Regions from separate parts of the Achromobacter sp. T5-5 genome, predicted to be linked through region 2. Evidence: predicted binding sites of a transcription regulator. Region 2 holds the regulator's gene; the other holds the start of a gene.
What was found. Region 2 encodes HrcA, which represses chaperone genes, less so after heat shock. Its sites were predicted from a motif close to TTAGCACTCNNNNNNNNNGAGTGCTAA; they were not measured.
Positions count from the first base shown of each region.

Region 1 (3,513 bases), 2.2 Mb from region 2:
CCACGTCGTGGCGCTCTGGGTGGCGTGTGGCGCCCTGGTGACCAAGGAGGTCTTGTTCCGATACATGCTGGCCGTAGCCAAGCGCGTGAAGTCCAGTATGTTGGTGGCCAATGCCTGGCATGCGCGCTCCGACGCCGCGTCGTCCCTCGTGGTGGGTATCGGCATCATCGGCAACCTGCTCGGTTACCCGATTCTGGACCCCGTCGCGGCGGCAATTGTCGGATTCATGGTGGCCAAAATGGGCTGGAGTTTTGCTTGGGATGCCCTGCATGACCTGATGGACCGGGCGATCGACGAGGACGAAGCCGCATCGATTCGGCGCACCTTGCAGGAAACGTCAGGTGTCCAAGGCGTGCATGACCTGCGCACCCGAAAAATGGGGGATATGATCGTGGCCGACGCACACCTGGAAGTCGACGCCACGCTGACTGTCGATGAGGGCCACAGGATCGCGGTGGAGGCACGCCACCGCGTGATGCTACGGCATCGTGTATTGAATCTCATGACCCATGTTGATCCCTGGAGACCTCCGTGCGCGTCAACGCAGTACTCTTCGAGTCGGCCGAGCATCGATCCCAGCCGTCCGTAGCGGGCTTAGAAAAAAGGGAAAAACCATGGCATTCAAGAACTCCGAAAAGCAGTATGGAAGCCTTGTCATCGCAATGCACTGGCTAATGCTTCTGGTTCTGGCGTTGGTGTACGCCTGTATGGAATTACGCGGGCTGGCCACGAAAGGCAGCGATCTATACAACAACGTCAAGGCCTTGCATTTTTCGCTTGGGCTATGTGTGATCGGGCTGGTCGCCCTTCGACTGGCCTTCCGACTGGCGGCGGGCACCGCGCCCAATGTCCGTCCGACGATGCCAAGATGGCAAGACGTTCTCGCACGATTGATGCATTACGCGCTGTATGCGTTCATGATCGCCACTCCGATTCTGGGATGGCTGACGCTCAGCGCCGCAGGAAAGCCGATTCCGCTGTTTGGCCTGAGCGTTCCTCCCTTGGTGGGTGCCGACAAGGCTTTGGCCGACCAAGTAAAGGAACTGCACGAAACCTTGGCTACGGTTGGCTATTTCCTTGTGGGCCTGCATGCCGCCGCAGCGCTGTTGCATCACTATATCCTTCGCGACAATACGCTCGTGCGCATGCTGCCTGGACGGCGCTGACGTTTTTCTTCGTGCAATTTTGAGCATCGATCGACAAATTGGCCGCCGACCCCAAAGATGTAACAGCGCCCCGCCCCCCCCTTGAACCTCAGAACATCATCCCTATAATTAGCACTCGACACCGGTGAGTGCTAACAGCCCTCCCGGGGCTAACCGATCATTCACTTACTTTTTAGTTAACAGGAGTTCCTCATGGCCTTGCGTCCCCTGGGCGATCGCGTGATCGTCAAACGCCTCGAAAACGAGCGCAAGACTGCCTCGGGCATCGTGATCCCGGACAGCGCCGCTGAAAAGCCCGACCAGGGTGAAGTCGTGGCCGTCGGCCCCGGCAAGAAGACCGAAGACGGCAAGATCCTGCCGGTTGACCTGAAGGCTGGTGACAAGGTTCTGTTCGGCAAGTACGCCGGCCAGTCCGTGAAGGTTGATGGCGAAGAACTGCTCGTCATCCGCGAGGACGAAATCCTCGCCGTGGTCCAGTAAACCCCGCCTCAAACGAATTTTCGAAGGAAGCTAAGAAATGGCTGCCAAGCAAGTATTGTTCGGTGATGACGCCCGCGTGCGCATCGTCCGTGGCGTGAATGTCCTCGCCAATGCTGTCAAGACCACCCTGGGCCCCAAGGGTCGCAACGTCGTGCTGGAGCGCTCGTTCGGCGCCCCGACCGTGACCAAGGACGGCGTGTCCGTCGCCAAGGAAATCGAACTGAAGGACAAGTTCGAGAACATCGGCGCCCAGCTCGTCAAGGACGTCGCTTCCAAGACCTCCGACAACGCCGGTGACGGCACCACGACCGCCACCGTGCTGGCCCAGGCCATCGTTCAGGAAGGCCTGAAGTACGTTGCCGCCGGTTTCAACCCGATCGACCTGAAGCGCGGCATCGACAAGGCTGTCGCCGCTGCCGTCGCCGAACTGCAAAAGCAATCCAAGCCGGTCACGACCAGCAAGGAAATCGCCCAGGTCGGTTCCATCTCCGCCAACAGCGATTCCTCCATCGGCCAGATCATCGCTGACGCGATGGACAAGGTTGGCAAGGAAGGCGTCATCACCGTCGAAGACGGCAAGTCGCTGGATAACGAGCTGGACGTCGTCGAAGGCATGCAATTCGACCGCGGCTACCTGTCGCCCTACTTCATCAACAACCCGGACAAGCAAGTCGCCGTCCTGGAAGATCCGTTTGTCCTGATTTTCGACAAGAAGATCAGCAACATCCGTGACCTGCTGCCGGTACTGGAACAAGTCGCCAAGTCGAGCCGTCCCCTGCTGATCATCGCGGAAGACGTCGAAGGCGAAGCCCTGGCCACCCTGGTTGTGAACAACATCCGTGGCATCCTGAAGACCACCGCCGTCAAGGCGCCTGGCTTCGGCGACCGCCGCAAGGCCATGCTGGAAGACATCGCCATCCTGACGGGCGGCACGGTGATCTCCGAAGAAACCGGCATGTCGCTGGAAAAGGCCGGCCTGGCTGAACTGGGCCAAGCCAAGCGCATCGAAGTGGGCAAGGAAAACACCACGATCATCGACGGCGCTGGCGACAGCAAGTCCATCGAAGCCCGCGTCAAGCAAGTGCGCGTGCAGATCGAAGAAGCCACGTCCGACTACGACCGTGAAAAGCTGCAAGAGCGCGTGGCCAAGCTGGCCGGCGGCGTTGCCGTGATTCGCGTTGGCGCTGCCACCGAAGTCGAAATGAAGGAAAAGAAGGCTCGCGTCGAAGACGCCCTGCACGCCACCCGCGCTGCAGTGGAAGAAGGCGTTGTGGCTGGCGGCGGCGTTGCACTGCTGCGCGCCAAGCAAGCCATCGCTGACCTGAAGGGCGACACGCCTGACCAGAACGCCGGCATCAAGCTGATCCTGCGCGCTGTGGAAGAGCCCCTGCGCACCATCGTCACGAACGCCGGCGAAGAAGCCAGCGTCGTGGTCAGCAACGTGCTGAACGGCAAGGGCAACTTCGGCTACAACGCCGCGACCGGCGAGTACACCGACCTGGTCGAGCAAGGCGTGCTGGATCCCACCAAGGTGACCCGCACCGCCCTGCAAAACGCTGCCTCCGTCGCCAGCCTGCTGCTGACGGCCGAAGCCGCCGTGGTTGAACTGGCTGAAGACAAGCCCGCTGCCCCGGCCATGCCCGGCGGCATGGGCGGCATGGGCGGCATGGACTTCTAAGTCCCGCTTCCCTTGCACGGCCTCCCCGGCTTCGGCCGGGGAATGCAGTATCCGAAACCCCCGGTCCTTCGCCCCGGGGGTTTTTTTCGCCCTGGATTTCTTTGCGTGTTGTTTCAAGGGCGGCGAAATCCCGGCGCTGGCAAACGTTTGCCAACAATCTGCCGGTATCTGGGGCCTGCATGCGTCCCT
Region 1 is NZ_AP027919.1:1,104,810-1,108,322, reverse strand. It holds gene ACZ50Q_RS05000 (cation diffusion facilitator family transporter) at 1-589, shown strand, start outside; gene ACZ50Q_RS04995 (cytochrome b) at 615-1,166, shown strand; gene groES (co-chaperone GroES) at 1,359-1,646, shown strand; gene groL (chaperonin GroEL) at 1,684-3,324, shown strand.
Region 1: the regulator HrcA is predicted to act here: its motif matches at 1,275-1,301, upstream of groES (co-chaperone GroES).

Region 2 (3,513 bases):
GCCGCGTCGGCGCTCTGGCCGACTTCGGGCGCCTGCTCAGCAGGCTCGTGGGGTGCCGTCATGGGGAATCCTCCAAAAAGAATGGCTTTCGCAGACATGAATGGGGGCCAATACCCCTATTTCAAGCCCGGGTAAGTGAAAAATTCCCACACGGCGGCGGTCAGGGCGCCGCGCGAACGGACCGCCCTGGGTCTCGAACCGCTTACTTCTTGCTGGGCTGCGCCGGCGCGACGGGGTCGCTGGCCGGAAAACTTTCCTTCAATGCGCGGTCGACACGCTTGTCGTCCGCATCCGGATTGGAGGGAATCGCGACCGGGTCGCTGGCCGGAAAGGTGTCGGCCAGGGCTTCGTCCAGCTCGTGTTCGATGTGGTCTTCATCGACCGGGGTGCTTACGCTCCCCTTTTTCGTCGACTTTCCAGTCTTGGGATCATGCTGCATGCGCCTTCTCCTTCAAGTCCGTGGTGCCTGGTACCCACCCCTGCAAGTGCCGTGCCACCAGTCCGGACAGCCCCGCGATCCAGGCTTCGTCGTCGTTGATGGCCGGAATGTAACGGAACTGCCTGCCCCCGGCTTCGAGGAAGGCGTCCCGGCATTCCAGGCTGATTTCTTCCAGGGTTTCAAGACAGTCTGCCACAAATCCCGGACACACCACATCGACCTCGGTGACGCCCGAGGCGGCCAGCGCCTTGAGCGTCGGCTCGGTGTAGGGCTCCAGCCAGCGGGCGGTGCCGAACCGGCTCTGGAACGTCACTTCGATCTGGTCGCGCGGCAGGGACAGGCGTTGCGTCAGGAGCCGGGCCGTCTCCAGGCAATCGCGGTAGTAGGGGTCGCCAAGCTCGATCGAGTAGCGCGGCAGCCCGTGAAAACTCATGACCAGCTTCTGGGGCTTGCCTTGCTCCAGCCAGTATCGCTCGATGCGCGCGGCCAGCGGGTCCAGGTAGGCCGGATCGTCGTGGAAGCGCTTGATGAAGCGCATCTCGGGCTGGTCGCGCAGCCTGCCCGCATGGCGGGTGACCGCATCGACCACCGTGGCGGTGGTGCTGGCGGCGTACTGCGGATACAGCGGCACGGTGAGGATGCTTTCGCAGCCCTGCTTGCGCAGGTTCGAGATGGCATCGGGAATGGAGGGATTGCCGTAGCGCATGCCCAGTTCGACCACGGCGTCCACGCCCGCGGCGTGCAAAGCGGCGCGCACGCCGTCCGCCTGCCGCTTGCTGTAGACCATCAGGGGCGAGCCCTCCTGCATCCAGATGCCGGCGTAGCGCGGCTCCAGCCGCTTGGGACGGCGGACCAGCACGATGCCGTGCAGGATGGGCTTCCAGAGGTAGCGCGGGATCTCGATGACGCGGGGATCGGAAAGAAATTCACCGAGGTACTTGCGGATGTCCTTGGCCGTCGGGGTGTCCGGCGTGCCCAGGTTCACCAGCAGCACGCCGACCTTGCCCGGCACGCGCGGCGGCGGATCTTCGTTGAAGGGGTCTTCTTGCTGCGGTTCAGGAAGGTAGCGCTCAGGCCAGAGATACTTGAACAGGCGAAGAAACACAAAAACTCCCGTTCCTCCGCAAGGAGGATGTAGCTTTGAATGGAACTACTGATTGTGGCTGAGGGCGTTGGACAGCAAACGCGCCGTGATGTCCACGATGGGAATGACGCGTTCGTAGGCCATGCGGGTCGGGCCGATCACGCCCAGGGTGCCCACCACCTTGCCATCCACGCCGTATGGGGCGGTGATGACGGAGACGTCTTCCATGGGCACAAGCTGCGAATCGCCGCCAATGTAGATCTGCACGCCCTGCGCCCGGCTGGACACGTCCAGCAACTGCAGCAGATCGGTCTTTTTCTCGAACAGCGAGAACATCTTGCGCAACCGGTCCATGTCGGACGCGATGTCGGTCACGTCCAGCAGCTTGCGTTCGCCGGAAATGACCACGGCATCGCCGTCTTCGGCGGCTTCGGCGCTGGCCTCGACGGCGGCCTGCATCAGGCGCGAGATGTCTTCGCGCAGTTGGGCCAGTTCGGTCGACAGCGTCTGCCGGACGGCATTGAAGGACTTGCCGGCGAAATGCATGTTGAAGAAGTTGCCGGCCTCGAGCAGCTCGGATTCGGAGTAATCGCGCTGCACGAAAAGAATGCGGTTCTGGACGTCGCCGTCGGGCGTCACGATGATGAGCAGGACGCGCTTGTCCGACAGGCGGATGAATTCGATCTGGCGAAAGACCTGCGCGCGCTTGGGCGTGAGCACCACGCCCGCGAACTGGGTCAGGTTCGACAGCAGCGCCGCGGCCGCGTTGACGGCGCGGGTGGGCTCGGCCGCCGAGAGCATTTCGCCCATGTTGTGCGGCTGCAGCTGGTACGACTGCACCGACAGCAGCGAATCGACGAACATGCGGTAGCCGCGCGGCGTGGGTACGCGGCCGGCCGAGGTGTGCGGACTATGGATCAGCCCCAGCTCTTCCAGGTCCGCCATGACGTTGCGGATGGTGGCCGGGGACAAATCGAAGACTTTAGATAGCGTCCGCGAGCCGACTGGCTGCCCATCGGCGATGTAGCGTTCTATCAACGCTTTCAGTAATGCGCGTGCGCGGTCATCCATAACGGCTATTTTAGGGAATCTTTTCCAATTGAGGCGATTTTTGTCCCGCAACCCGATATACGGCCCCATATAATCGGCTAACCGGCTCATTTCGGGCTGGATTCGGCTTTCCGGTTTCGCCCTTCTCACTTTTGACGCAGCCATGCATTTTCCTATCGTCGCCCTGATCGGCAGATACCAGGACACTGGCCTGGATACACCGCTGAGAGCGCTTGCGCACGCGCTGACGCAGGCGGGCCGGCAGGTGCTGATCGACGCGGACACGGCGCGCAACACCGGGCTGACCGAATACCCCATCGCCACGCTCGAAGAAATCGGCAAGACCGCCTCGCTCGCCGTCGTGATGGGCGGCGACGGCACGGTGCTGGGCGCCAGCCGCCACCTCGCGCCTTACGGCATGCCGTTGGTGGGCATCAACCACGGGCGGCTGGGCTTCATCACCGACATCGCCCTGCAGGACGCGCACGCCGCGCTTGCCCGCGTGCTGGAAGGCAGCTTCCAGATCGAAGACCGCATGCTGCTTGAAGGCAGCGTCTGGCGCGGCGACCAAAAAATGTATTCCGCATCGGCCCTGAACGACGTGGTCCTGAATCGCGCGGGACGCGGCGGCATGATCGAGGTGCGGGTCGAGCTGGACGGCGCCTTCATGTACACGCAGCGCGCCGACGGCCTGATCATCGCCACCCCCACCGGGTCCACCGCCTATGCGCTGTCGGCCAACGGGCCCATCCTGCACCCCGGCATGAACGCCCTGGTGCTGGTGCCGGTGGCGCCGCAAACACTGTCGAACCGCCCCATCGTCATCCCGGACACGGGCGTGCTGAACATGACCCTCACGGCCATGGGCCGCGTCGAAGTCGGCGCCAGCGTGCACTTCGACATGCAGACCTGGTCCGACCTGCAACCGGGCGACCGCATC
Region 2 is NZ_AP027919.1:5,148,276-5,151,788, forward strand. It holds gene grpE (nucleotide exchange factor GrpE) at 1-62, opposite strand, end outside; gene ACZ50Q_RS23350 (hypothetical protein) at 203-439, opposite strand; gene hemH (ferrochelatase) at 429-1,544, opposite strand; gene hrcA (heat-inducible transcriptional repressor HrcA) at 1,590-2,594, opposite strand; gene ACZ50Q_RS23365 (NAD kinase) at 2,737-3,513, shown strand, end outside.